3 regions of the Symbiobacterium terraclitae genome follow, and region 2 is predicted to be linked to each of the others. Evidence: riboswitches for the same ligand, from Rfam matches in the RefSeq annotation. Region 2 holds a riboswitch; each other region holds the start of a gene.
The links. Region 2 has a riboswitch for S-adenosylmethionine ahead of J2Z79_RS17635 (methionine ABC transporter ATP-binding protein). Riboswitches for the same ligand answer to the same signal wherever they lie in the genome.
Positions count from the first base shown of each region.

Region 1 (9,478 bases), on a different contig from region 2:
TAGGTATGGGCAGTCGGCTCAAGCCCTATTCGCCACCTGCCCGCGGGCCGGTCCACACCGCTTGAACTACCGCCAGATCGGTGCTGGCCGGCCGGTTTGGTCTCACCCGCGGATCGGAGAAGCACCCGTGCGACCGGCAACCACCAGCCAGTCCGCCCACCCTGGCGCGGCCACCGCCGGCCTACACCGTGAAGCCGCGCGGGAAGTTGAGCGCCTCCATGAAGACCTCCTCAAAGGCCGGGTGGGTCGCCAGTTCCACGAAGCGGGCGCTGCGGGCCAGTGCCTCGGCCCGCGCCCTGGCCGAACGGGAGAGGAGCACCAGCTTGGCCCCCGCGATGGCCGCGTTGCCCACGGGCCGGATTCGTTCCGGCGGGACGGGCGGCAGAAGGCCGACCGCGACCGCACTCTCCCGGCGCAGGTAGTTGCCGAAGGCACCGGCCAGCAGCACCTCGTCCAGCGCCCCGGCCCCGATGCCGGCCTCCTGCAGCAGCAGGTCGACGCCGGTCCGGATGGCCCCCTTGGCCAGCTGAAGCGCCCGGACGTCCTGCTGCGTGAGCCTCACCGCCGGTGCCAGCTCCACCGCCCGGCCATCCGGAGCGATCCGGTGGGCCGCAGGGCCAGTCGCCGTGAACCGGCCCCGCCAGTCCAGCAGACCGGCCTGCAGGAGGGCCGCGGCGGCGTCCAGCAGCCCCGAGCCGCAGATCCCCCGGACCGTGCCGCCAGGGTCCGGGATCACCGTCACGCTCAGGTCAGTCCCGTCGAACTGCACGGCCTCGATGGCGCCGGGGCCGGCCCGCATCCCCTGGCTGATCTCGCCCCCCTCGAACGCAGGGCCTGCCGGTGCGGAGCAGGCGTAGAGCCGTTCCCCGCGGCGCAGCAGCACCTCGCCGTTGGTGCCCACGTCCACCAGCAGGACCGTGCCGTCGCCCTCATCCAGCCCGGCCGCCAGGGCGGCGCCCACCGCGTCGGCTCCGACGAAACCGGCGATGTTGGGCAGGGCGTACAGCGGCGGGAAGCCGGGGAGGTTGAAGGTCTGCCCCTCCAACAGCGACGGCGTGTACGGTGCGACGGCCAGGTCGTCCACGGGGAGCCCCAGGAAGAGGTGATGCATCGCGGTGTTGCCCACCAGCGTCGCCGCCAAGACCTCGTCCCGGCGGGCACCGGCCTTGCTCAGCAGCCGCTCCAGCAGGCCCAGGGCCGCCTCCCGCACCTGGCGGGTCAGCTCTTCCCGCCGCTCCTCCCCCTGCAGGGCGTGGGCGAGGCGGCTCATCAGGTCGGCGCCGAAGACCGCCTGCGGGTTGGCGACGGCGTGGGCAGCCAGCTCCTCGCCGGTGCGCAGGTCGAGCAGCGCCCCCGCGAGGGTGGTGGTGCCCACGTCCAGGGCAAAGCCCAGCGACCGCCGCGAAGGGCTCAGCGGAGCCCAGGGATCCACGTCCACGGGGCCGCTCAGGCGGCCAAGCCTGGCCTTGCGGGCATCGGCGGCGGCGGCCGGTACCACGGCCACCTCCAGGTCCCCGGCCACCAGCAGCTGGCACGAGAGCCTGTACCCCCGGGCCAGCTCATCCGGCGACAGCTGCTCCCGGTCGGCGCTCGTCGGCTCGGGTGCTCCGCCGTGCACCCGCACCAGGCACTTGCGGCACTGCCCCCTGCCGCCACAGGGGGTCTCGACGAAGATCTCGTTCTGATTGAGCGCGACCGACAGGGGCGTTCCTGCGCGAACGGTGAACGCCCTCCCCGCCGCCTGGATGCGACAGTCCATGCGGTGCCCTCCTTTCCGGCCACGCCCGTTCGTCAAGAAAAACGCGAGATGCGCGGTGACAGCCCGCCGGTCTTCACTCCGTCTGCGCTAACCCTTCTCCATGCCGCCGCCCCGCCGCTCCTTCAGGATCTCCAGGGCCAGCGCCACCGCCTCCTGGGCGTCCCGCCCGTGGCCCCGGGCGCCGATCTGCTCGGCGAAGGCCCGGGTCGTCGCGGCGCCGCCGATCAGCACCGGGCAGTCGAAGCCCTCCCGGGCGAAGAGCTCGATCACCCGCTTCATCTGCGGCATGGTGGTGGTCATGAGGGCGGAGAGGCCCACGATGTCGGCCCCGGCCTTGCGGGCCTCCTCCAGCACGACCTCGTTCTTCACGTCGCGGCCCAGGTCGATCACCCGGAAGCCGTAGTTCTCCAGCAGCACGGCGACGATGTTCTTGCCGATGTCGTGGATGTCGCCCTGCACCGTGGCCAGCACCACCGTGCCGATCTCGGCCTGGCCCACCTTCGCCTTCTGGATCTCCGGCTTCAGCCGGGAGAAGGCCCTCTTCATGGCCTGGGCCGAGAGCATCAGCTGGGGGAGGAAGTAGATCCCCTCGCCGAAGAGCCGGCCCACCTCCTCGATGGCCGGGATCAGGTGCTGGTTCAGCATGGCCATGGGGTCCCGGCCCTCGGCCAGCCCCTGCTCCACCAGGGGCAGGATGGCGTCCCTGTCGCCCTCGAGGACCGCCTCGTAGAGCCTCCGGCCCAGTGCGTCGCCGGCGGGGTCAGGACCGGGCACACCCGCGTCCGGTGCGGGCGCGGTCGCTGCGGCCAACGCCGGCGCAGTCGATGCCGGCGTGCCGTCTGCGACCGGTGTGCCAGCGGTTGCTGGTGTGTCCGCTGCCACCCGCACGCCGTCCGCTGCAGATGTGTCGTCCGCCGCCCTTGCGCCGTCCGCCGCCCTTGCGCCGTCCGCCGCCGACGTGTCGTCCGCTGCCGACGTGCCTTTCGCAGCCGGGATGCCCGCCGCGCCCGGAGAAGCCGCACGGCCTTCGCCTGCGGCGATCTTCAGCGCCTCCTCCACCGTGTGGACCAGCCGCTTGGGCCCCACCTCCTGCATGTAGACCCGGGCGTTCCGGTCCCGGTTGAGGAAGAGCCGCAGGGCGCGGACGGTGTCCATCATCCGCTCCTCCAGCGGGTTCATGATCGCCATGGAAAGCCCCATGGTCACGGCCATGGTCAGGTAGACGGCGTTCAGGAACGGGCGGTTGGGCAGCCCGAAGGAGACGTTGGAGACCCCCAGGGAGGTCCGCACGCCCAGCTCGTCGGTGATCCACTGGATGGCCCGGAGGGTCTCCCGGGCCTCGGCCTGCTGGGCCCCGGCGGTGAGCGCCAGGGGGTCGATGACGACGTCGTGCCGGGGGATGCCGTATGCCTCGGCCGCTGCGACGAGCCGCCGGGCGATCTCCAGCCGCTGTTGGGCAGACGCCGGGATGCCCCGCTCGTCGATGGTCAGCCCCAGCACGGCGGCGCCGTAACGCTTCGCCACCGGCAGCACCGCCTCGGCCCGGCCCTCCTCCAGGGAGAACGAGTTGACCAGGGGCTTGCCGACGCACGCCTTGAGGCCGGCCTCCAGGGCATCGGCGTTGGGCGAGTCCAGGCAGAGGGGCACGTCCACCGCGCCCTGGATCACCCGCACCGCCTGCGCCATCGCGGCCGGTTCGTCGATGAGCGGCACGCCCACGTTGACGTCCAGCACGGCCGCCCCCGCGGCCACCTGCTTCTTCGCCTCGTCCCGCACCCGTGCGAAGGCGCCCTCCTTGATGTCCCGGGTGAGCAGCTTCCGGCCGGTAGGGTTGATGCGCTCGCCGATGACCACCGGCAGGTTCTGCTCCACGAAGAAGAGGGAGCGGGTACGGGAGGCGAGGCCCAGCGTCTCCGAAAGGGGCCCCGGCTGGCCTGTGGGCTTCATCTCCTCCACCGCGGCCCGCAGGCGCCGGATGTGCTCGGGCGTCGTCCCGCAGCACCCGCCGACCAGCGACGCCCCGGCCGCGACCAGCTTCGGCCCGTAGGCGGCGAACTCCTCGGGGCCCATGGGGAAGCGCGTGGTGCCGTCGGGCGTGAGCAGCGGCAGTCCGGCGTTGGGCTGCACCGAGATGGGCACCCGGACGACCCGCGCCATGCGGGCAACGGCGTCCACCAGCAGGTCGGGGCCAACGGAGCAGTTGAAGCCGATCACGTCCGCCCCCAGCGACTGCAGCACCAGACCGGCCGTCTCGGGGTCGGTGCCCGTGAACGCCCGGCCGCTGGGGTCGATGGTGATCTGTGCGATAATCCGGATGGACGGGGCGTGGTCCTTGCACGCCAGCACCGCCGCCCGCAGCTCGTTCAGGTCGGCGATGGTCTCGACGATGATGAAGTCGGGCCGGGCCTCGGCGAAGGCCCGGGCCTGGGCGGCGAACTGGGCGTAGGCCTCGTCGAAGGTCAGCTCGCCCAGGGGCTCCACCAGCGCGCCCAGGGGACCCATCGACCCCGCCACAAGGGCCCGTCCCTCCGCGGCCTCCCGGGCGCAGCGCACCCCGGCCACGGTGATGGCGTGGCACTTGTCGGCGAGGCCGTAGTGGGCGAGCCTCGCCGGGGTGGCGCCGAAGGTGTTGGTCTCGATGATCTGCGCCCCGGCCGCCACGTACTCCCGGTGGACGGCCACCACCGCGTCGGGCCTCTCCAGGTTCCAGAGGTCCGGGCAGGCGCCGGCGGGCAGTCCCCGGGCCTGGAGCATCGTGCCCATCGCACCGTCAAAGACCAGGACCGCACGGCCCAGGAGATCGTCCAGCCTCATCGCATCATGTCCTCCTCTGCATCGCTCGGCGCGCGGGCACGGTGAGTACCCTGCCTGCGGCTCGACGCCGGATCGGCGGGCGGTTGCTACCAGCGGACCGGCGCCGGGGCGGCCGGCAGGTGCCGCTAACGGCCGGGCACTGGGGCGGCAGACAGATGTCGCCAGGGGCTCGGCGCCGGGGCGGTGGACAGCTGTCGCCACGGGCTCGGCGCCGGGGCGGTAGGCAGCTGTCGCCACGGGCTCGGCGCCGGGGCCGTCAGCGCTGCGCGGCGGTCACCCGGTACGCGCAGTCCGCCAGCGTGCACCGGGTGCATCCCGCCGCCGGCAAGTCCCGGCCTCCGTGGGGGAGCCAGCCGATCAGCCCCACCAGGGACTTCTGGGGCACGAGATAGCTGGTGGGGGTACAGGTGAGGCCGATCGCCGGCCCGCCGGCCAGCACCACCAGCGGGCCCTGCTCCTCGATCGGCCAGTCCCCGTATCCGGGGCCGTACAGCGGGGTGAGCCGGGCACCGCCGGTGATCCCCGGGGCAGCCCCGGCATCGGGCCCAGAAACCCCCGGATCCACCGAGCGGGCGTGCCCGGATGGGTCGACACCCGCCGTTTCTCTGTACAGCCTCGCCCGCACCCATTCGGCCAGACCCTTCACCAGCGCCGACCCGGCGGCGTCCACGACCGTGGCGAGGGCGTACTCCTCACGGGCGAAGAGCTGCGCCGTCAGCTCCTCCACCCCGGGGCCGAGCGTGGCCGCCACCAGCGTGACGGCGTCGGCTCCCGCCAGGAGGCGCGCCAGGCTCCGCGAGCGCCAGCCGATGCCCGGCACCCCGGTGCGGACGCGGTCACCCTCCACCGCCACGGCGCAGTAGGCCAGGCTGACGGCGGGAGCGGCGGCCTCCCGGGCCAGGGCGATGCCGCGCGCCAGCAGGGCGAGGTCGCGCGCCGTGACCCTGGTGCGCCCCTCTTGGTAGCGGAGCAGGCGCATCACCTCGGGGAGGGGAGCGGCCAGTTCGGCTGCCCGCGGCCTCAGGATCGCGTGGGAGAGCATGGATGTCGCGACGCCTCCCTTCACCGGTCCGGCGCCTCCTACGCGCCGATCCGGCGGGCCTGGCGCAGCCCCAGCTCGTCCAGGATGTCGAGCACCGCCAGCGCCCGCCTGGCGCTGTTCATCGGGAAGATGTGGACGCCGTGGACGTGCGGGCCGATCTCCGCAAGGAGTTCGGCGACGAGCCGCAGGCCCTCCTCCTCGCCCCGGCCCCGCATGCGGTCGACGGCCCAGTGGGGGATGTGAATGCCCGGCACGTCCCGGTTCATCCGCACGGCGAACTCGTAGCTCTTCAGCGGCAGGATGCCGTAGAGGATCGGGATCTTCACCCGCCCCGCCAGCTTCGCCTGGAACCGTTCGAGCTGGCGCGGGTCGTAGATCGGCTGGGTCTGGGCGAAGTGCGCCCCCGCCTCCACCTTCTGCTCCAGCCGGGAGACCTCGGCCTCCAGGTCCGGCGCGGCCGGGTTGCAGGCGCAGCCGATGGCGAAGTCGGTGGCCTGGTCCAGGTCGCCGCCGGACGCCGTCTTCCCCCGGTTGAGCGCGGCGGCCAGCCGGATCAGCCCGACGGTATCCACCTCGAAGACCCCGCGCGCCCCGGGGTGGTCGCCCTGTTCGGGGTTGTCCCCCCGCAGGGCCAGGATGTTCCGGACCCCCAGCCCCGCCGCCCCGAGCAGTTCCGCCTGCAGCCCGATCACGTTGCGGTCGCGGGTGGTGAGGTGGAAGATCGCCTCCACCTGACCGTCCCGTTGCAGCAGATGCGCCAGGGTGATGGGGCTCATCCGGACGTTGGCCATCGGGCAGTCGGCCACGTTCACCGCATCCACCCGGTCGGCGAAGCTGCGCACCCGCTCGAGGGTCTTCGTCACGTTCGCCCCCCTGGGCGGGTCGATCTCCACCGTCACGCAGAAGGCGCCCTGCCGCAGCCGGTGCATCAGTCGTGCCATGTGCCCTGCCTCCCCCACTTGCGTCTCCCAAGCCGCTCGCCCACATACACAAAGAACCCTTCGAGAACGAAGGGTTCGCAGACGGCCATCTGCGCACGCTTCATCTCCCGGACGAGACGTCCGCTGGAATTGGCACCGTTCTCCTATCGGAGAGGTTGCCGTGGCTTCACCGGGCCAGTCCCTCCGCCACTCTCGATGAACCGAGCAGGGTATTCATTTATTAGAGGACAGTATAGCAACACCAGGGCGAACGGACAAGACCTATCACAAGAGTGCGGCAAGAAGGTCCAAAGGTTCCTGCGGTTCGCCGTTCACCCGGATCTCGAAGTGCAGGTGTGCGCCGGTCACCTGCCCGGTGGCGCCCACGCGGCCGATGGGTTCGCCGCGGGCCACCAGGTCCCCCTCCTGCACCTCCACCGCCGACAGGTGGGCGTAGACGCTGGCCAGCCGCCCCCCGTGGTCGATGACGACGACCTGGCCGTACGCCGGCAGCGAGGCCACCGCCATCACCTTCCCGTCGAGGCAGGCCACAGCCGCCGCTCCCTCCGGCGCACGGATGTCGATCCCCGCGTGCAGCCGCAGCCGCTTCAGCACCGGGTGCAGGCGGATCCCGTAGTCGGACGTGATCTCGGCGTGGTCCGGTACGGGCCAGGCCGGCTCGCCTTCCGGGGGCGGGGCCGCCGCGTCCTGGCGCTCCCGGATCCATTGGCCGATCTCGCGCGCATCCTGGCCGGGGTCCACGGCGGCCACCGGCCGGCTGCCCCACGCGGCCAGAGAGATGGCGAGGATGAGGAGAGTCACAAGCAAAGGTCTGCGAATCGACATGGCGGGCATCTCCCATGCGAGTTGATACCCCTACCATATCGTGCGGAGCTTAACGCTGTCTCACTTGAAGCTTACGGGTTCCTTAAGGTTTACCGAGGTCGGGTACCGAGCCCAAGCGGGCTGCGCCGTCGGGGTGGTCTCGCACCGGCGCAGCAGGATGCACCCCGGGTTCCGCCTCCAACCGCCTTGCAGTCCCCATCTCCTCATCGTCACTCGGGCAGCGTCGCACCTCATGCATGCAGCAACGGTTCCCACCTAAATATAGGGAAAAACTCCCCCTATTTTCCGGGCATTGTGGGGAATTTCTCCCCATATCCCCCGCCCTTGATACCCCCCGGGAGTATCATCCGCCCAGAAAAACACCCCTGATCAGCACTTCAGGGGCCCTTTTCGCCCTGGTACCGGGCCGAAAACCACCTGCAGAAGGCAAATAGGGGGATCTCCAGTTGGCCCGTCCTACCCCCGGGTCCCTGGCGCCAGTCGCCACCGTGGATACGCCATCACGGGCGGTGGCGGACAAAAAAAACCGTCCGACAGCCTCCGCCCACACCCTTCTTGCTCCAGAGGCTTCTCCTCCCCCATCCGGCCCCTCGCCGCAGGTGCCAGGGCGGCGCCATCACGGGTCGCGGACGACGGGACGGCCGCCGCCGCGGGCCGCAGGCAGAAAGGTGACAGCCCATCAGGCACCGTGCACGTCGGAGCGCGCCGGCGCTGCACCGAACGGCAGACGCACCTCGAACACCGTGCGATCCGTCTCGTTTATCGCCCGCACCGATCCCCCGTGCAGGGTGACGATGTTCTTCACGATGGCCAGCCCCAGGCCGGCGCCGCCGGTCTTGCCCGACCGGGAGCGCTCGCCCCGGTAGAAGCTCTCGAAGATGTGCTCCAACTGGTGCACCGGGATCGGGTTGCCCCGGTTGGCCACGCGGATCAGCACCGACCGGCCGGCCCGGTCCACGTCCAGCTCCAGTTCCACCAGCTTCCCCTCGCGCCCGTAGCGGATTGCATTGGAGATCAGGTTCTCCAGCACCCGGACCAGCAGGTCGGGGTCGGCGTGGATCGTCACGCGCGCCTCCGGCAGCCGGAGGCGGTACTCCATGTCCGCCTGCCGCAGGGCGGGCACGAACTCCTCCGCCACCTGCTCCAGCAGCTCGGCCGGGTTGATGGGCACAGGCCGGAGCACCAGTGCCCCGTGGCTCGTGCGGGTGAACTCGAAGAGCTGGTCGATCAGCCGCTTCAGCTGCCGCGCCTTCTCGTACGCCATGTCGACGTAGTAGCGCAGCTCCACCTCGTCCCTGTACTTGTCCTCGTCGATCAGCTGGAGGTAGCCGAGCACGGAGGTGAGCGGGGTGCGCAGGTCGTGGGAGACGGCGGTGATCAGCTCATACCGGGCCTGCGTCGCCTGCCGCTCCCGCTCCAGCGAGCTCTTGACCTGCCGGCTCATCGCGACCAGGTTCTGCCCCAGGAGCCCCAGCTCGTCCAGGCCGCGGGGCGGCAGCGTTACCTCGAAGTTGCCCCGGGCCACCTCGTCCATCGCCCGGCTCATCGCCTCGATGTAGCGGATGAGCGGCTGGCTGAGCAGGATGTACCAGCCGAAGAAGAGCACGAGGCAGACGAGCAGCATGACGGGCCAGGCGCCGACCGTCGCGGAGAGGAAGCTCAGCAGAGCGCCGAGCGGGGGGAGCACACTCGCCAGCGTCGCGGCGGCGACGAGCAGGAACATGGTCGAGGCGACAGCCAGGGCACCGCTGGCGGCAAAGGTGAGGATGAGGCGCCAGCGCAGGCTCAGACCGGCACTAGTTCTCAATCTTGTAGCCGACCCCCCAGACGGTCCTGATCAGCGTGGGGTGACTGGGGTCGTCCTCCACCTTCTCCCGCAGCCTGCGGATGTGGACCATCACCGTGTTGTTGGCCTGGAAGTAGCGCTCCTTCCACACCCGTTCGAAGATCTCCTCGGAGCTGAAGACCCGGCCCGGATTGCTGGCCAGGAGCAGGAGGATGTCGTACTCGGTGGGCGTCAGGGCCACCTCCCGACCGTCCTTGGTCACCGTGCGGCTCTCCCGGTCGATCTGCAGGCCGCCGACCGCGATCACGTCC
Region 1 is NZ_JAGGLG010000015.1:19,230-28,707, forward strand. It holds gene J2Z79_RS09925 (ASKHA domain-containing protein) at 182-1,759, opposite strand; gene J2Z79_RS09930 (homocysteine S-methyltransferase family protein) at 1,847-4,573, opposite strand; gene J2Z79_RS09935 (hypothetical protein) at 4,830-5,639, opposite strand; gene J2Z79_RS09940 (methylenetetrahydrofolate reductase) at 5,654-6,556, opposite strand; SAM riboswitch class I at 6,654-6,758, opposite strand; gene J2Z79_RS09945 (M23 family metallopeptidase) at 6,821-7,381, opposite strand; gene J2Z79_RS09950 (sensor histidine kinase) at 8,061-9,188, opposite strand; gene J2Z79_RS09955 (response regulator transcription factor) at 9,178-9,478, opposite strand, start outside.
Region 1: another riboswitch for S-adenosylmethionine. It lies ahead of J2Z79_RS09940 (methylenetetrahydrofolate reductase); the one in region 2 lies ahead of J2Z79_RS17635 (methionine ABC transporter ATP-binding protein).

Region 2 (9,035 bases):
CGACTCGGAGTGCTTGACGAAACGCCGGATGCGTGACCCGCATGTCCGGTGTTGTGAGAGGCCGTAGGGCGACCCTACGGTCTACTCGATCTTCTCCGTGCGGCCTTGCCCCGCACCACCTGATCGATCTGCGTTGGTGCCCAGGCGGAAGTGGCGTATCACCACGTCGCTCCATCCGCGCAGGATGGACTGCAGGATCTGCAGGTGGAGCGTTCCGATCCATGGCACAGCCTCCCTCATCCATGCCTGGACGTACGGTCTTTCCCACTGAACCGGACCATGCATGGCGCGCGGGTGGCCGTCCCCTTTGACACTGGGTACGGGGTAGGGTAATCTGGAAACAGGAGGCTGATGGCGCATGAACATCAAGGAGAAAAACCCCGCGCTGTACGAGGACCTGATGCGCCGCCTCAAGCGCATTGAGGGCCAGGCCCGGGGCGTGCAGCGGATGCTGGAAGAGGGGCAGGACTGCGAGCAGATTCTGATCCAGCTGGGCGCGATGAAGTCAGCCATCAACCGTGTCGGCATGAAGGCTGCCGCCTGCAATATGGGGCACCAGGTGACCGAGGCCCTGAAGCGGGGCGAGGACCCCACCGAGGCCGTCGATCAGGTGATCGAGCAGTTCATCAAGCTGGGGTGACGCGCAGCGGACCGGGCACGGGCGCCCGGTCCCTGGCGCGGGTTTTCCGGAAAGCGCTCGGCGGAGGGGCTGTCCCCTCCGCCATCCGTGGAGCGACGATCAGGCCGACTGCACCTGCTGCAGGGCGCTGTCCAGGATCCGGTATGTCTCGGGCTTCGACTCGAAGCCCAGGATCTGGTCGACCTTCTCGCCCCTGTGGAAGAGGACCATGGTAGGGATCGACGTCACGCCGAGCCGGCGTGCCCACTCCTGGCCCTCATCCACGTTCAGCTTGGCGACCTTGACCCGGTGGCCGTTGTCGCGCGCGTAGTCCTCGAGCACGGGGTTGAGTGCCTGGCAGGAAGGGCACCAGGGAGCCCAGAAGTCGACCAGAACGGGAAGATCGGACTGCAGCACCTCCTCCTCGAACGTGGCATCAGTGATCGCAACCGTATACTGCTCCATCAAGCGGTCCCTCCTGTCCTTCAGGTACCCTAACAGGGTATCCGTGTTAAGGGACGACCTCGCTTTGCATGTCGTTTCATCCTTGTTGAAAAAACCGCTGTAAGAACGAAATGAGGGTCGATGGAGGAGCCGAAGCGCCCACCGCTGCCGTTGGTACAGGTGATGGGGCAGTTCCAGCGGGCCAATGCAGAAGGACCGGGCACGGGTGCCCGGTCCTCTGTGCTCTCCGCCCCCCAGTGCGGCGTTGAGCGTCTCGAGCGCGTTGCCCACGTCCGCGCCCGCCTGGCCGCGCGACCGCCGACCGGGGCCGGACCAGAAGGCGACGATGGCGATGACGCCGGCGGAGGGGGATTCTTCCCCTCCGCCGGCTGTGACGTCCCGATCAGGCGGACTGCAGCTGCTCCAGCGCCTTGTCAAGGATCTCGTACATCTCGTGCTTGGGTCGGAAGCCCACCAGCTGCCCCACCGGCTTGCCCTTGTGGAAGAGGATCATCGTCGGGATCGACATCACCCCGAACTGGCCGGCCCACCGCTGCTCCTCGTCCACGTTGAGCTTGGCGATCTTGATGCGGTGGCCGTTGTCGCGCGCGTAGTCCTCCAGCACGGGGCCGATCATCCGGCAGGGGCCGCACCACGGTGCCCAGAAGTCAACCAGCACCGGCAGATCGGACTGCAGCACCTCGGCCTCGAACGTGTCATCGGTAATCGGAACGGTATACTGCGCCATACAGCGGTCCCTCCTGCTCGTAGGTACCCCACGGGGTATTCGCTCGCGCTTAGGACGCACCTAGTTTGCGCGCGGATACGGCCCCTTTCGCGCAAACCGCAAACTGGGACGAAAAGAAACAGGGGAAAGCCCTTCCAATGGTGAACCCCACTTTGGTAAAATGGCTTTGCAAAAGTCCTGCGATATGCGGTAGGAGTCGCGCGCAGACTTTTAAGAGGAACGCAGGAGGTGACCCGTACCTTGTCCGCCTATCGCAGACCCGTAGCGTTGATCGTGTTGGACGGGTGGGGGCTGAACGCTGATTCCCGGGCCAACGCAGTGGCGATCGCCCGGCATCCCAACTTCGACCGGCTGATGGCCCGGTATCCCCACACGACCCTGACGGCATCGGGCGAGGCGGTGGGTCTCCTTCCCGGGCAGATGGGTGACTCCAACGTCGGCCACCTGAACCTCGGGGCAGGGCGCATCGTCTACCAGACCCTTGTCCGCATCCGGCGCAGCATCGACGACGGATCGTTCTACACGCTGCCCGCCTGGCAGGTCGCGCTGGACCGCGCCCGCAAGCCCGGCGCAGCCCTTCACCTCATGGGGCTCGTCTCTGACGGCGGCGTGCACAGCCACATCGACCACCTGATGGCCCTCATCGATCTGGCCCGCCGGGAGAACGTGCAGCGGCTGTACATCCACGCCTTCCTGGACGGGCGCGACGTGCCGCCCCAGTCGGCCCTGCCCTATCTGGAGCAGGTGGAGGCCAAGCTGAAGGAGGTCGGCCTGGGGCAGATCGCCACCATCTCGGGCCGCTACTACGCCATGGACCGGGATAAGCGGTGGCAGCGCACCGAGAAGGCCTTCCTGGCGATCACGCAGGGCGAGGGAGAACGGGCGGCGTCCTCCGCCGACGCCATCGCGAAGGCGTACGCGCGGGGCGAGACCGACGAGTTCGTGCTGCCCACGGTGATCGACGGGGTGGACGGCCGCATGGGGCCCGACGACGGCGTGATCTTCTTCAACTTCCGGCCCGACCGGGCCCGGCAGCTGGTGCGGGCCCTGCACGAGACCGCCTTCGACGGCTTCAAGCGGCCCGAGGGGTTCCGGCCGGTCACGCTGGTCACCATGACGCAGTACGACCAGACCTTCACCGATATCCCCGTGGCCTTCGGCCCGCAGTTCGTCGACGTGCCGATGGGCCAGGTGGTCGCCGAGGCCGGCCTGCGGCAGCTGCGCATCGCCGAGACCGAGAAGTATCCGCACGTCACGTACTTCTTCAACGGCGGCGAGGAGCGGGTCTTCCCCGGGGAGGAGCGGGTACTGATTCCCTCCCCGAAGGTGGCCACCTACGACCTGAAGCCGGAGATGTCGGCCTACGAGGTCGCCCGCGAGGCGGTGAAGTGGATCGAGCAGGACCGCACGGACTTCATCGTGCTCAACTTCGCCAACCCCGACATGGTGGGCCACACCGGCGTCCTGGAGGCGGCGGTGAAGGCGGTGGAGGCGGTGGACGAGTGCCTGGGCCAGGTGGTGGACGCCCTGCTCGCCAAGGGCGGTGCGGCCATCATCCTCGCCGACCACGGCAACTGCGACCAGATGGTCGACTACGAGACCGGTGCGCCGCACACCAACCACACCCTGAACCCTGTTCCCTGCCTGCTCGTGGACGATCAGCGCATCGGCGCCAGGCTGAAGCCCGGCGTTCTGGCCAACATCGCGCCGACGCTGCTCGAGATCATCGGCCTGCCCAAGCCACCCCAGATGGACGCGGATTCCCTGTTGGTGACTAACGCGGAAGGAGCCTGATCTGGAATGACGACGATCCTGAACGTGCACGCGCGTGAGGTCCTGGATTCCCGCGGCAACCCCACCGTCGAGGTGGAGGTGATCCTCTCCAACGGCATCACCGGCCGGGCGATCGTGCCCTCGGGCGCCTCCACCGGCCAGTTCGAGGCGGTCGAGCTGCGCGACGGCGACAAGGGGCGCTACCTGGGCAAGGGCGTGCTGAACGCCGTCCGGAACGTCAACGAGGTGATCGCCGAGGCCGTGATCGGCCTTGACGCCACTGACCAGGTTGAGCTGGACCAGACGATGATCAGGCTGGACGGCACCCCCAACAAGGGGAAGCTCGGCGCCAACGCCATCCTGGGCGTCTCGCTGGCCGCCGCCCGCGCCGCGTCCAAGGCCCTCGGCATTCCGCTCTACCGCCACGTGGGCGGGCTGACCGCCCGCACCCTGCCCGTGCCGATGATGAACATCATCAACGGCGGCAAGCACGCGGACAACAACGTGGACATGCAGGAGTTCATGATCTTCCCCGCCGGCGCGCCCTCGTTCGCCGAATCGCTGCGGATGGGCGCCGAGGTCTTCCACTCCCTGCGCTCGGTCCTGAAGGGCAAGGGCTACAACACCGCCGTCGGCGACGAGGGCGGCTTCGCCCCCGACCTGAAGTCCAACGAGGAGGCCATCACCGTCATCCTCGAGGCCATCGAGAAGGCCGGCTACAAGCCCGGGCAGGACGTCTTCCTCTGCATGGACGTCGCCTCGTCGGAGTTCTTCAAGGACGGCAAGTACGTGCTGGCCGGCGAGGGCAACAAGGTTCTCACCACCGAGCAGCTGATCGACCTGTGGGACAGCTGGACCCGCCAGTACCCCATCGTCTCCATCGAGGACGGCGTGGCCGAGGACGAGTGGGAGGCGTGGGTCGAGCTGACCCGCCGGATCGGCGACCGGGTGCAGCTGGTGGGCGACGACTTCTTCGTCACCAACACCCAGCGCCTCGCGCGGGGCATCGAGATGAAGGCCGCGAACTCGATCCTGGTCAAGGTCAACCAGATCGGCTCGCTCACCGAGACCCTCGAGGCCGTTGCGATGGCGCACCGGGCCGGTTACACCTCCGTGATGTCGCACCGCTCGGGCGAGACCGAGGACACGACCATCGCCGACCTGGCCGTGGCCCTGAACTGCGGGCAGATCAAGACCGGCGCCCCGTCCCGCACCGACCGCGTGGCGAAGTACAACCAGCTGCTCCGCATCGAGGAGGAGCTGGGCGACGCCGCCATCTTCGCCGGGACGTCGGTCATCAAGGGCCGGAAGTAGGTTGCCGGCCAGGCTCGTCCTCAGCGCGATCAGGGACTGGCCGCCGGCCTCCAACACCATCTGCGCAGACCGGGGTCGCGAACCTTGTCGAGGTTTGGCGGCCCCGGTTCGCGATTGTGCGTCGGTCCATGATGTGGTACAATTGACAAGCTATCAGGGCCAGTATGAGGGGGTGAAGGGATGACGACATTCGTGCTGGTACTTCATACCCTGTTTGCGCTCGGCCTCATCTCGACGGTGCTCATGCAGTCCGGCAAGAGTGCGGGCCTGTCCGGCTCCATCGCCGGCGCGGGTGAGCAGATCTTCGGGAAGAAGAAGGGCCTGGACGAGATCCTCAACCGCTTCAGCATGGCCTTCGCCACGCTGTTCGTCCTGACGTCTGTTCTGATGCTCTTCCTGGAGTCCCGGGGCTAGCTGGCAATACGTAGCGTAAGAACGGCCGGGCGCGCGTGCCCGGCCTTCTGCATTGCGGGGGGAACGCCATGGCCATCGCAGCCCGCAGCAGCGATCCCGTCTTCGTGCGCGGCGGCCCGGTGGGCTGCCTCGCGCTCCACGGCTTCGGTGGTTCGCCGGCCGAGATCGGCCCCATCCTCACCGCCCTGGCCGCCCGGGGGCTCACGGTGTCCGCGCCGCTGCTGCCGGGGCACGGCGCCACCGGGCCCGCCCTTGCGGAGACCAGGTTCCGCCACTGGATCCGCGGTGCGGAGGAGGCCCTCCAGGAACTGGCGGGCAGCTGTACCCAGCTTCACCTGCTGGGCTTCTCGATGGGCGCGCTGATCGCGCTCCACTTGGCCGCACGCCGGGACGTCGGCTCGGTCTGTGCCCTGGCAGCGCCGGTCCTGCTGGACGATCCCCATGCTCTCAGCGGCCGCCTCGCCCGGTACATGCGGGGAGGGCCGCCGCCCACCGCCCTCCGGTCGCTGGTGCGCCTGGCCCGCCTGGTCCGCCGCGAGCTGGTACACGTCCGGGCTCCCGTGCTGGCGATGCAGGGCGACCGCGACCGGTGGATCGCGCCCGACAGCGGGGCGTACCTGGTGCGGCATGTGTCAGGAACGGCCCGCCTGTGCCTCCTGGAGGGGAGGGGGCACTTCGTCGGGCTGGAGCGCGGCCGGGACGAGGTCGCCGCGCAGGTTGCAGACTGGATCACGGTGCGTGCAATCGGGTGCAGACCTTAGTTGGCGCGCCATGCGCCAAAAGCACTATGGCTAAATGGGTCTTTCCCTGAATACCCTATTGTCTGACATTCGGGTACTGTATTTGTGAAGACTGTCACATAGGCAGGTGATCTCCGGTGATCGGACCAGTCCTGCGACGGGCCGAGGCGGGGCGGATGCCTAGCCGGCGAGAGGTGCTCCTGATGCTGCGCGCCGACGAGCGCGAGTACCAGAGCCTGCTGGAGGTGGCCGGGCGCATCTGCCGGCAGATGAAGGGCGACCAGCCGTCCCTGCGCGCCCTGATCGATCTGCAGACCGTTGGTGGATGGGAGCGTGCGCTGGAGGAGGCCGTCCACGCCGCACAGCACGGGAGCGAGTCCGTACTGCTCTGCGCGTCAGCCGACTACGACGCGGTGGAGGAGGTCGCGGTCCTCGTCCGGGAGATCCGCACGCAGACCGGGATGTGGGTCTCGCTCTGCATGGGCGAGCGCCCCTACGACGCCTATGCCCTGTGGCGCCAGGCGGGGGCCGAGGAGTACCTCCTGCCCCACGATTGCTGCAATCCGCACCTGTACGCGCGGCTGCACCCCGGCCACTCGCCGGCGGAGCGGCTCACCCGCTGCCTCTGGCTGCGGGGGCTGAACTACCGCGTCGCCGGCGGGATCTGCGTCGGCGTTCCGGGCCAGACCAGCGAGGACGTCGCGGACGACCTGGAGGTGCTGCGCAACTCGGGCGTGTCCGGGGTTGTACTCCGTTCCGTCTCCGAGGAGGCCGACGTGCTCCGGGTGCTGGCCATTGCCCGTCTGTGCCTGCCCGATGCCGACCTGTGGGTCGCCACCGACGACCCGGTCCAGCAGGCCCGTTCCCTCACGTGCGGGGCCAACATCCTGGCGACCACCCGCCTGGAGGGCACCGGTCCGAGGACGCGCCTGCTGACGCTGGTGACCAGCGGTTGACCTGAAAGGGACAGCGATTCGCTGTTGACGGGTGCTTGAGATCGTGGTAATGTAGGGCTCAACACAACTGCATAGCGTTGACTCTTATCCAGAGTAGGCAGAGGGACTGGCCCGATGAAGCCACGGCAACCGGCACGTTCCCAGGCGTGCAGCGGTGCCAATTCCTGGTGGAAGGCGCTTGCCTTCCCGAAGATGAGAGGCAGCCGGAAGTTGATTTTTCTGTGCGCCTCTTTTTTGGGGCGCACTTTTCTATTGCCGCGAACGGGGTGATACCTGGGTGATCGAACTGAAGGCCCTCACGAAGGTCTTCCGACAGAACGGCCAGGAGACCGAGGCCCTGCGGAACGTCAGCCTGCACGTGCCCAGGGGGCAGATTTTCGGGATCCTCGGCCAGAGCGGTGCGGGAAAATCGACCCTGATTCGCTGCGTCAACCTGCTGGAACGCCCCACGTCTGGGGAGGTGTGGGTTGACGGGCGGGAGATCACCCGGCTCTCGCCCGCCGAGCTCCGGGCGGCACGCCAGGAGATGGGGATGATCTTCCAGCAGTTCAACCTCTTCGACTCCCGCACGGTGGCGGGCAACGTCGCCTACCCGCTGGAGGTAGCGGGCTGGGACAGGAGCCGCATCGCGAGCCGGGTGGCGGAACTGCTGGAGCTGGTAGGGCTGTCGGACAAGGCCCATGCCTATCCGGCGCAGCTCTCCGGCGGGCAGAAGCAGCGCGTGGGCATCGCCCGGGCGCTGGCCCCCGGGCCGAAGCTCCTGCTCTCGGACGAAGCCACCTCGGCGCTGGACCCCGACACCACGCGGTCGGTGCTCGCCCTCCTGCGGGAGATCAACCGGAAGCTCGGGCTGACGATCCTGCTGATCACCCACCAGATGGAGGTCGTGAAGCAGGTGTGCGACTCCGTGGCCATCCTGGAGGGCGGCCGCCTGGTGGAGCAGGGCGGGGTGCTGGAGCTGATCGGCCGCCCCGGCTCCCGGCTCCGGCAGCTGTTCTACGAGCCGTTCCGCGACACCGCGTTCCATCTGCACCCCGGGGGCGTGCTGGCGGCGCTCTTCTTCGTGGGCGACTCGGCCGACGAGCCGCTGATCAGCTCGGTGGTGCGCCAGTTCCAGGTGGACGCGAACATCGTGCAGGGTGCGGTGGAGCGGATTGCGGGCACGACGGTGGGCCGCCTGCTGGTGGAGTTCACCGGCCGGCCCGACGACATCCAGGCGGCGCTGGAGTACCTGGCCCGGCGCGGCGTTTCGCCGGAGGTGATCGAGCGTGGTTGACCTTTGGTCGATGATCCTGACGGCGACGATCGAGACGCTGTACATGACCGGGGTCGCCGCGGCCTTCACGCTGCTGTTCGGCCTGCCCCTCGGCGTGCTGCTGGTGATCACGGACCGGGGCGGCATCTGGGAGGCGCCCCTGCTCAACCGCACGCTGGGCGTGCTGGTCAACATCGGGCGCTCCACGCCCTTCGTGATCCTGATGGTGGCGGTCTCGCCCCTCACCCGGCTGCTCATCGGCCGTTCCATCGGCACCACGGCCGCCATCGTGCCGCTGGTGGTCGCGGCCGTCCCCTTCATGGCCCGGGTGGTGGAGCAGGCCCTGCACGAGGTCGGTTCCGGCCTGATCGAGGCCGCCCTGGCGATGGGCTCCTCTAACTGGCAGGTCGTCACCAAGGTGCTTCTGCCCGAGGCGCTGCCCTCGTTGGTCCGGGGCACGGCGCTGATGCTGGTCAACCTGGTGGGCTACTCGGCCATGGCCGGTGCGATCGGCGGCGGAGGCCTGGGCGACGTCGCCGTCAAGTGGGGATACAACCGGTACCAGCTCGACGTGATGTACGTGAGCCTCGTGGTGCTGGTCGTCATGGTTCAGGTGATGCAGTGGATCGGCGATAGCCTGGCCAACAGGTTTACGCATAAATAGAAAGCGGTCTGCACACAGACTGGGGAGGATGAGCGCCAGATGAAGCGTATCGCGGGTATCCTACTGGTTTCGGTCCTCTCGCTGGGCATCCTGGCGGGATGCGGCGGC
Region 2 is NZ_JAGGLG010000049.1:5-9,039, forward strand. It holds gene J2Z79_RS17590 (hypothetical protein) at 82-228, opposite strand; gene J2Z79_RS17595 (metal-sensitive transcriptional regulator) at 359-640, shown strand; gene trxA (thioredoxin) at 740-1,084, opposite strand; gene trxA (thioredoxin) at 1,467-1,811, opposite strand; gene gpmI (2,3-bisphosphoglycerate-independent phosphoglycerate mutase) at 2,052-3,605, shown strand; gene eno (phosphopyruvate hydratase) at 3,612-4,898, shown strand; gene secG (preprotein translocase subunit SecG) at 5,079-5,312, shown strand; gene J2Z79_RS17625 (alpha/beta hydrolase) at 5,381-6,073, shown strand; gene J2Z79_RS17630 (biotin synthase BioB) at 6,229-7,008, shown strand; SAM riboswitch class I at 7,090-7,207, shown strand; gene J2Z79_RS17635 (methionine ABC transporter ATP-binding protein) at 7,286-8,284, shown strand; gene J2Z79_RS17640 (methionine ABC transporter permease) at 8,277-8,927, shown strand; gene J2Z79_RS17645 (MetQ/NlpA family ABC transporter substrate-binding protein) at 8,967-9,035, shown strand, end outside.

Region 3 (9,478 bases), on a different contig from region 2:
CGGGCAGTTGCGCCGCCGGCGCCTTCTGGCGCCTCGGGGAGGGGCAGCTCTCGCAGCTCTACATCCTCGCCGGGATGCTGGCCGGCACCTGGCTCTACCCGAAGCTGCCGCTGTTGCCGTCCGCGGTGCTGCAGCCGACGTTCAACGCCTGGATCGCGGTGGTGCTGCTGGCGCTGGCGCTGGGCCTGGTCAGCGCCTGGGAGTGGCGGCAGGCCCGCATCGGGCAGGAGCTGCCGGCCCGGCCTCGCCGCGGGCTGCTGCGTGAGCCCTGGCCGCCGGAGTGGGGTGCCCTGGTGATGGCGGTGCTGCTGGTCGCGTCCACCGCGTTCACGGGCCAGGGGTGGGGCGTGACGCGGGCCTTCCTGCTCACCGACATGTCGGCCGCGGCCTACGCAATCGGGCTCCTGGCGGGCGGCTTCCTCGGGGCCCGGTTCGGCGGCGAGTTCCGCGTGCGCCGGCCTGGCGGCCGGGCGCCTTCCCTGATCCGGCTGGCCGGCGGGGTGCTCATGGGCTACGGTGCCCGGGTGGGCTGGGGCTGCACGATCGGCGCGGTGCTGACCGGTATGGTGAACCTCAGCCCCCAGCCCTGGTACTGGATGCTGGGTGCCGTGTGCGGCGCAGCCTTGGGCGCCGTGATCCTGCGGCGGTTGATGTATCGCTATTTGTAATTCTAGAGGCAGAATACGACCGGGGGTATCCTCCGGCCGTGCCATTTGTGGCGGCTCTCCCCTAGTTCTTCGGGGAGGGCCGCCTGTTCTTTTCGCCCAGCCATAAGACTGTCCTTATACCGATAATCCCTTCAAATGGCCGTGGCTCTAGGCTTGGCGGGTATTGCCGTGCTATGTTGTGAGTGAGAGCACAAGGATCGCTCCGGTCGGGGGAGTGGGGGAGCCGGGGTGAGCGAATCGGCAGAGCGGCAGCCGCAGCGGTGCTCTTCGGAGCCAGACACGCTTGATCCTGAGATCTGCGGAGGAGGTCATCACATGACGAAGCGGATGCGTCACCTGGTTCTTGCCCTGACCCTGATCCTCTCCCTGGCGGCGCTGACCGCCTGCGGCGGCAGCGCCCAGGCGCCGGCGGCGGCCAGCCAGACCTCGCAGTGCCCTGAGTGCCCGGCCTGTCCCGAGCCCGAGCCCGTTGACGTGGACGCGATCCTGATGGAGGAGGCCCAGGCCTACTTCAACAACATGGCCAGCCATAAGAACATGATCGACGCGGCCGACGTGAAGGCGAAGCTGGATGCGGGCGACCAGTCCATCTTCCTCCTGGACATCCGCAACGACACCGACTTCGCCGCCGGCCACGTCGAGGGCTCCGTCAACATCCCGTTCGCGCAGCTGGGCGCCAACTTCGACAAGCTGCCCAAGGACAAGATGATCGTCATCAACTGCTACTCGGGCCAGACCTCGAGCCAGGCCACAGCTGTTCTGCGGATGGCGGGCTACAACGCCATGTCGCTGAAGGGCGGCTTCCCCAACTACGAGAAGGCCGAGCTGCCCATCGTGAAGTAGCGGCTGCAAGACAGGCGCTGGGGGGCTCTGCCGGCAGGCAGGCCCCCCTGTGTGCAAGAACGGGAGGTGACGGCATTGGCGGAACTGAACCGCAGGGACTTCCTGAAGCTGGGCGGCGTGGCGGCCGGCGCGTTGGCGGTGGATCTGGGTCTTCCGCGGCGCCGTGCACAGGCTGCGGCAGACGTCCGGCGGGTGCCGACGCTCTGCGAGATGTGCACCAGCCGCTGCGGCGTGTTCGCGGTGCTGGAGAACGGACGGGTGACCCGTATCGAGGGGAACCCCGACCATCCGACCAATCTGGGGCGGCCGTGTGCCCGGGGCAACGCGGGGGCATCGGCGCTGTACGATCCCGACCGGCTGAAGGAGCCCATGAAGCGGGGGGAGGACGGCAAGCTTTACCCCATCACGTGGGAACAGGCTTTTGAAGAGATCGGCACAAAGCTGAACCAGATTCGCAACCTGCACGGGCCCGAGGCCCTGGTCTTCGCCGAGTACAACAACCTCAACTCGGCCCTGACGAAGCGCTTCACCGAATCGTTCGGCTCACCCAACCACGTGGGGCACGCAGCCAACTGCTTCGCCAACCGGAACGTAGGCTACTCGGCCGTGTTCGGCGCGCTGCCCTCGGTGGACTACGCCAACGTCAAATTCTACCTGAGCCCGGGCCGGAATCTGCTCGGAGGCATCAAGGTGTCCGAGGTGGCCGCACTGGCCAGGGCCAAGGCCAACGGTGCCCGCATCGTGGTGCTGGATCCACGGCACTCCGAGCTTGCGGGCTGGGGTGAATGGATCCCCATCAAGTCGGCGGGCGACCTGGCCTTCCTCCTGGCGGTGGCCAACGTGCTGATCACCGAGAACCTGTACAACAAGGAGTGGATTGATACCCACGCCAACGGCTTCGACCAGCTGAAGGAGGGTATTCTGCAGTACACGCCCGAATGGCAGGAGCAGCACACTGACATCCCCGCCGAGAAGGTGCGGCAGCTGGCCCGCGAGATGGCGGCTGCGGCGCCGGCGGCGGTGGTGGACCCGGGCTGGCACGGCGGCAACGGCATGTACTGGAACGGCTACGAGGCCGCCCGGGCCGGGGCGATCGTCAACGCCCTGCTCGGCAACCTGGGCGCAAAGGGCGGGCTGAAGCTCTCGCCCAAGGTAGCGCAGGGAACCATCGATGACGTCCCGGAGGGCGCCGTGGTTGACTCCGGCGGCGGCGGCTGAGCGGCCACCGGTACCCCTGCAGGTGCAGGGGCATGGACGCCGTACCCGGCGCCGACCGCGGCCCGGTTCGACGGTGCGGGCACGAAGTACCCGCTGAGCCTGGGCTCGATCCAGGCGATCCCGCTGGTGGTGGAGTCCAAGAAGCCGTACGAGCTGAAGGCGGCGATCTTCTACCGGGTCAACCCGGTGAAGTCCTCGGGTGACCAGGGCCGCTGGATCGAGGCCCTGAAGAAGCTGGAGCTGGTGGTCGCCATCGACACGCAGATGTCGGAGACGGCGATGCTCGCGCACTACGTGCTGCCCGAGCACCACTACCTGGAGCGGATGGACGCCATCTCGGTGGTGGGCGACACCGTGTCGCTCCGGCAGCCGGTGGTGGAGCCGCTGTACAACACCCGGGACTGCCTGCAGATCCTGCAGGGCCTGGCGAAGGTTGTGGGCAACGACAAGTACTTCAACTTCACCATGGAGCAGTGGAACAACGCCCTTCTGGAGCCCACCGGCTGGACGGTCAAGCACCTGAGGGAGAAGGGCGTGATGAAGGTCTCGGCCACGCCGCCCGACTATGCTGTCCTGCCCACCTCTTCGGGCAGGGCCGAGCTGGTCCACAAGGGGTTCGCCCTCTCGGGCGGCACCGAGGTGGTGAGCTGGGTTCCGCCCAAGACCCAGCCGGAGGGCGATCGGCTGCGCCTCCTGCACGGCCACATGGCCGTGCACACCAACGGCTACACGCAGAACGTGCCTGCGCTCCACGCACGCATGCCGGAGAACGACCTGTGGATCCACCCGACGGCCGCCGCGGCCCGCGGCATCGCCGACGGCGACCTGGTGGAGGTGGCCAACGAGTACGGGGTACAGCGCATCCGGGCCCGGGTGACCGAGGGCATCCGCCCCGACTGCGTCTGGATGTGCCACGGCTTCGGCACGATGGCGCCCGAGCAGCGGCTGGCCTACGGCAAGGGGGCGGCCGACGGCTGGTTCTACCCGCTCATGGTCACGCCGGTCTCGGCCGCCCTGGGCCAGGGCGACGCCACGGTAACGGTGCGGAAGGTGGGTGAGAAGGCATGACCCGCTACGCCTATTTCGTGGACCTCTCCATCTGCGCCGGGTGCGAGGCCTGCACCGTGGCCTGCCAGGCGCTGAACCGGCTGGACTGGGACATGCGCTACACCCGGGTGGAGCGGATGCTGGTGGGCACGTTTCCCGACGTGAAGTCCAGCTTCATCACCACCCAGTGCCTGCACTGCGACGAGCCGCCCTGCGCGGCGGTCTGCCCCACCGGCGCCACATACAAGACGGCCGAGGGACCGGTGAAGGTCGATGACGAGAACTGCATCGGCTGCCAGTACTGCATGACGGCCTGCCCGTACGACGCCCGCAGCTTCGATGAGGCGGCGCACGTGGTACGGAAGTGCTCCTTCTGCCTCGACCGGCTTGCGGCGGGCGAGCGGCCGGCCTGCGAGCAGACCTGCCTGACCGGCGCCCGCATGGCAGGCGACCTGGACGACCCCGCCGACCCGATCCACGAGAAGATCGCGGCGCCGGACGTGATCCACATCGCAGGCACCAGCTTCTACTACCGGCTGCCCGAGCACATCGACCGGGCGGCGCTGCCGGCGGACTTCAAGCCATCGGCGGCCACCTACGCCTGGCAGTCGATCATCCAGCCGGCCGGGCAGATCCTGATGGGCTCCACGCTGGCGGCGGTGTTGCTCAGCCTCGCCGTCAGCACGTTCAGGTCCCGCCGAAAGGAGGGGGCGCAGCATGAGCACGGCCAGGGTTAGCGCGCAAGAACAGGGTGGGGTCCGCGCGGGCAATCCGGACGGCCGGGTGCTCCGGTTCAGCCTGGGATCGCGCCTGGCCCACTGGAACCACGCCATCACGTTTCTGATCCTGCTCTTCACCGGCATGGCCCTGGTGGTCCGGGGCTTCGGTGGCCTGCTGGGAACCGCCGGGCTGCGCTTCTTCGGCCAACTGCACCGGTGGATGGCCATCCCGTTCACGGTGCTGACGATCCCGATCCTGCTCATCGCCGCCCGCCGGGCGACCGCGCGGTGGGTCCGGGAGGTGTTCCGCTTCGACCGGGACGACCTCAGGTTCTTCCCCGGCTTCCTGCGGGAGCTGTTCGGGCTGAAGGGCGACATGCCGCCCCAGGGGAAGTTCAACGCCGGTGAGAAGGTGAACTCCATCCTCCAGATCCTCGGCTGGCCCGTGATGGTGATCACCGGGTGGATGATGGTGTACAAGACGCACCTGCCTGCGTCCCTGATGCAGTGGGTGATCCCCGTCCACTCGCTCACGGCGATGCTCCTGGGCTGCGTGGTGATCGGCCACATCTACCTGGCCACGCTGCTCCCCGGCTTTCGCGAGGGGCTTTCGGGGATGCTCTCAGGCTGGGTGCCAGCGCGGTGGGCGAAGGAGCATTACCGCAAGTGGTACGACGAGATCGCGGGCGAGTAGACGGCGCAGCCCGGGCGGAGGGATTCCGCCCGGGCTGCGGCCGTCAGCGGGACAGTGGGGCCGGGTCAGCGGACGAGCCCGCCGTGGTAGCGCAGGGTGTAGACCCGCTCGCCGTCCCGCAGGATCCACTCCTGCCCCTGGAACCGGAAGACGTCGCCCTCGCTGGTGTCCACGTAGGTGAGGTCGCCGGAGGCGTAGGTAAAGCCGCCGAGGAACCGCCCTTCCCGGTACATGGCCGTCAGGCTCTCCTTGATCATGGCGCCGGCCTCCGCGGCGGTGATCCTGTCCGGGCGGATCAGGTAGCCGAAGTAGTTCTGCACCCACACCGGCGTTCCCTGATAGTACACGACCTCCTGACCGGCGAAATCGCTGTTGCCGAAGTAGCTGTCGTGATACACCCAGTCGCCTTCGGCGTACTGCAGATCCTGTGAGCCGAGGCGGTAGGGGAGGAGCTTCGGTCCGGAACCCACGTATGTACGGCTCTTGGCCCGAACCACGAAGGACTCGAGGTTCGTCAGCACCGCGTCCCGGTTCATGAGGTGCCCTCCTCGCGTTCTCGTGTCGTTACACCTGATGACAGTATGACACAAACCCGTGTTCGGGTCAACGCCAACCTGTGTTCGACTGCGGTGTGCCGGCGCGCAGAAAGACGGCCTGGACCGCCTGCTGCGGTCCAGGCCTCCCGGTCACCGCTCGCACAGTTCCACGCATCCGACCTGCCGCCCGTTCAGCTTACGGAGATCCCCCTGCCGGTCAGCTGCCGCCGGATCCGCTCCATGGTGCTGCCGGGCGGGGGCGCAACGCCCTCCAGCTGGTACGAGATCCCCATGGCCTCCCCGCTTTACGAGGACGGCGAGGGCTTCCACATCCGCCGGGTCGTCGATCCAGCCCGGCACCACCACGCAGCGGATCCATCGGGCATCCCCATCGCCGCGGTCGGGCGCGCCGAGGTGCAGGGCTGGGCTGCTTGGCTCGGGCCCGCTCTGCGGACGCCGCAACGCAGCGGCGAGGCCGGAGTCGTGATCCGACGAGATGTCGCTAGAGACCGGTGAAATGTCGTTTTTCGACGGTGAACAGCATCAGACTGATCTGGCGCCATGATAGCAGGCGGACCGGAGGGCGGCATCGCCCCCGGGATTGATCTTGCGCACAGCACGAAAGTACTGGGGGCCTTTGACCCCCAGTACATCCGCGAGCAGAGCGGAGACCCGCTCCCCGTATGTGCCTAGCAGCCTCCCAGGTTGGGGTGTTGGAAGGTGAACTCCCCGCCCCATGGGTCCGACTGGAAGCCGAGCTCGGCCCCGTCGAACCACCGCGCTACGCGGTCTTCCAGGTAGACGCGCATGCCCTCGTTCACGATCGTCACGTCGGACTCGGCTGGCTCTTCCAGAGCCAGGCCCAGGCTGGGACCGCCTCAACCGAACCCCTGCACGTAGATGCGGAAGCCGACCTTCTCCGGCTTGCCCTCCAGGCGCCGGGCGATCTCCGCGGCGGCTTCCGGGGTGACCTTGATCATCCTGTATGACACCTCCGGTTGTCTTGAGCCATACCCCGTAGGGTAATGCTACCGCTCTCCTACATGTTAGTCAACCCTTCCGTGAGAGGAGAGACGGCGCAACTGGGGAATACTGAACATAAGAATTCCACGGATCGGGGGGGCGTACCCGCTGGATATCAGGCAGATCATGGAGATCATCCCGCACAGGTACCCGATGCTGATGATCGACCGGGTGCTGGAGCTTGAGCCGGGAAAGCGCGTGGTGGCGGTGAAGAACCTGTCGGCCAACGAGCCCGTCTTCCAGGGGCACTACCCGGGCAATCCCATCTTCCCGGGGGTGCTGATCCTGGAGGCCATGGCGCAGGCCGGGGCCGTGGCGGTGCTCTCGCAGCCTGAGCACGCGGGCAAGGTGCCGCTGTTTGCCGGCATCGACGACGCCCGCTTCCGCCGTCCGGTGGTGCCCGGAGACCAGCTCCGCCTCGAGGTGGAGCTGGTGGCCATGCGCCGGGGGCTCGGCGTCGGCAAGGGGAAGGCGTACGTGGGCGACGACCTGAAGGCGGAGGCCACGCTGAAGTTCGCGCTGGTGGATGGTTCGCTGGCCAACGGGGCAGGATAGAGGTGCAATGCGGCGCCGGTTCTGGCGCGCATCGCCCTTGCTTGACACCATAACCCACGGGTGGTATTCTAGGCAGAGCATGTAGAACTGAATACTCTTATCGAGAGAAGCGGAGGGACTGGCCCAATGAAGCTTCGGCAACCGGCCTGCGCGGAGCGGGTGAGGTGCCAAATCCAGCCGGGCGGACGACCCGGAAGATAAGAGGGAAGAGCAGCATCATTCAACCCTCTTCGTTTCGAAGAGGGTTTTGATGTGTGCCAGTGCCGTCGGCCGTGAGCCGTGCTAGAGGAGGTAGCGGAGTACCATGATTGAGCCGAAGGGGAGGTATCTCTTCACGTCTGAGTCCGTCACCGAGGGCCACCCCGACAAGATGGCGGACCAGATTTCCGACGCAGTGCTTGACGCCCTTCTGACCCTCGACCCCAGGGCCCGCGTGGCGTGCGAGACCATGCTGACGACCGGCCTCGTGATCGTGTCCGGCGAGATCACCACCGACGCGTGGGTCGACATTGCCGGCCTGGTGCGCGACGTGGTCCGCGACATCGGGTACACCCGTGCCAAGTACGGCTTCGACGGCTCGACCTGCGGCGTGATGACCGCCATCGACCCGCAGTCGCCCGACATCGCGCAGGGCGTCGATGTGGCGATCGAGGTGCGGGGGCAGGTGACGGAGAAGGAGCTGGAGATCGGCGCCGGCGACCAGGGCATGATGTTCGGCTTCGCCTGCGACGAGACGCCGGAGCTGATGCCCATGCCGATCAGCCTGGCGCACCGCCTGGCGCGCCGCCTGGCGCAGGTGCGCAAGAACGGCACGCTGCCTTACCTGCGGCCCGACGGCAAGACCCAGGTGACCGTGGAGTACGTCGACGGCCGCCCGGCGCGGATCGACACCGTCGTCGTCTCCACCCAGCACGACCCGGACACCACGCAGGAGCAGATCCGCAAGGACGTGATCGAGCACGTCATCCATGAGGTGATCGATCGCAGGCTGCTGGACGACCGCACCCGGTATTTCATCAACCCCACCGGGCGGTTCGTGGTGGGCGGCCCGCAGGGCGACACCGGGCTCACCGGCCGGAAGATCATCGTGGACACCTACGGCGGTTACGCCCGCCACGGCGGCGGCGCCTTCTCGGGCAAGGACCCGACGAAGGTCGACCGGTCCGGCGCCTACGCCGCCCGCTGGGTGGCGAAGAACATCGTGGCCGCGGGCCTGGCCAGCCGCTGCGAGGTCCAGCTGGCCTACGCCATCGGCGTGGCCCAGCCCGTCTCCATCCTGGTGACGACCTTCGGCACCGGCCGGCTGCCCGACGAGCGCATCGCCGAGATCGTGCGGGAGACCTTCGACCTGCGCCCGGGCGCGATCATCCGCGACCTGGACCTGCGCCGGCCGATCTACCGGCAGACCGCCGCCTACGGCCACTTCGGCCGGCCCGACCTCGACCTGCCGTGGGAGCGCACCGATCGCGCCGCCGAGCTGCGGGAGCGGGCGGGGCTGTAACACAAGTGAAGAGCACGCCGGTAAGCCGGCGTGTTTCTTTTTTGCCGCCGTTCGCGCTGGTCGGCGCCGTTCCCCGGGGCACCGGCGTTCGCGGCCCGTTGCAGCACTGCTCGCTCCTGGGTGCCGTTCTCCCGCGGCACCGGCGTGCACACGGTACCGCGGATGACGTGCTCGCTGGCGCCGCTGCCCGGGTCCCTGGTGCGCGCGGCGGCGGCGCCGCACGTCGGCGACCGCCGCCGCGCGGTACCGCCTGCTCACGCTCCCTCATACCTTACAGATCGGGAGGGAGAGGCGGTGCGCGAGGGCGCCTTCTTCTGGGGCTTGCTGGCCCTGGCGGCATACGGTGCGGTTGCCGCCGTCGCACGGGTGGCGGGGCTGCTCGCCCGCATCCGCCTGGCGGAGGAGCGAGTGGCCTACGTCGTGCTGGTGCGCGACCAGGCGGAGTGGCTGGAGGATGCGCTGAGCCGCCTGGCGCGACAGGTGGACGCGGAGCTGGTGCTGGTGGACCTGGGCTCGCGGGACGAGTCGGCGGCGATGCTGTCCCGGCTGGCGCGCCGCCTCGGGCTGGCGCCGGTGCTGGAGCTGGGCCACCTGCCGCGCAGCGAGGCGGTCGCCAGGGCAGCGGCGGCGGCATCGGCCACCAGGGTCGTCGTGGTGGACCTGAACGGCGAGCT
Region 3 is NZ_JAGGLG010000035.1:30,969-40,446, forward strand. It holds gene J2Z79_RS15930 (YeeE/YedE family protein) at 1-668, shown strand, start outside; gene J2Z79_RS15935 (rhodanese-like domain-containing protein) at 984-1,511, shown strand; gene J2Z79_RS15940 (molybdopterin-dependent oxidoreductase) at 1,587-2,729, shown strand; gene J2Z79_RS15945 (molybdopterin dinucleotide binding domain-containing protein) at 2,856-3,797, shown strand; gene J2Z79_RS15950 (4Fe-4S dicluster domain-containing protein) at 3,794-4,513, shown strand; gene J2Z79_RS15955 (formate dehydrogenase subunit gamma) at 4,494-5,189, shown strand; gene J2Z79_RS15960 (DUF5680 domain-containing protein) at 5,255-5,725, opposite strand; gene J2Z79_RS15965 (hypothetical protein) at 6,415-6,555, opposite strand; gene fabZ (3-hydroxyacyl-ACP dehydratase FabZ) at 6,857-7,303, shown strand; SAM riboswitch class I at 7,398-7,507, shown strand; gene metK (methionine adenosyltransferase) at 7,608-8,804, shown strand; gene J2Z79_RS15980 (glycosyltransferase family A protein) at 9,099-9,478, shown strand, end outside.
Region 3: another riboswitch for S-adenosylmethionine. It lies ahead of metK (methionine adenosyltransferase); the one in region 2 lies ahead of J2Z79_RS17635 (methionine ABC transporter ATP-binding protein).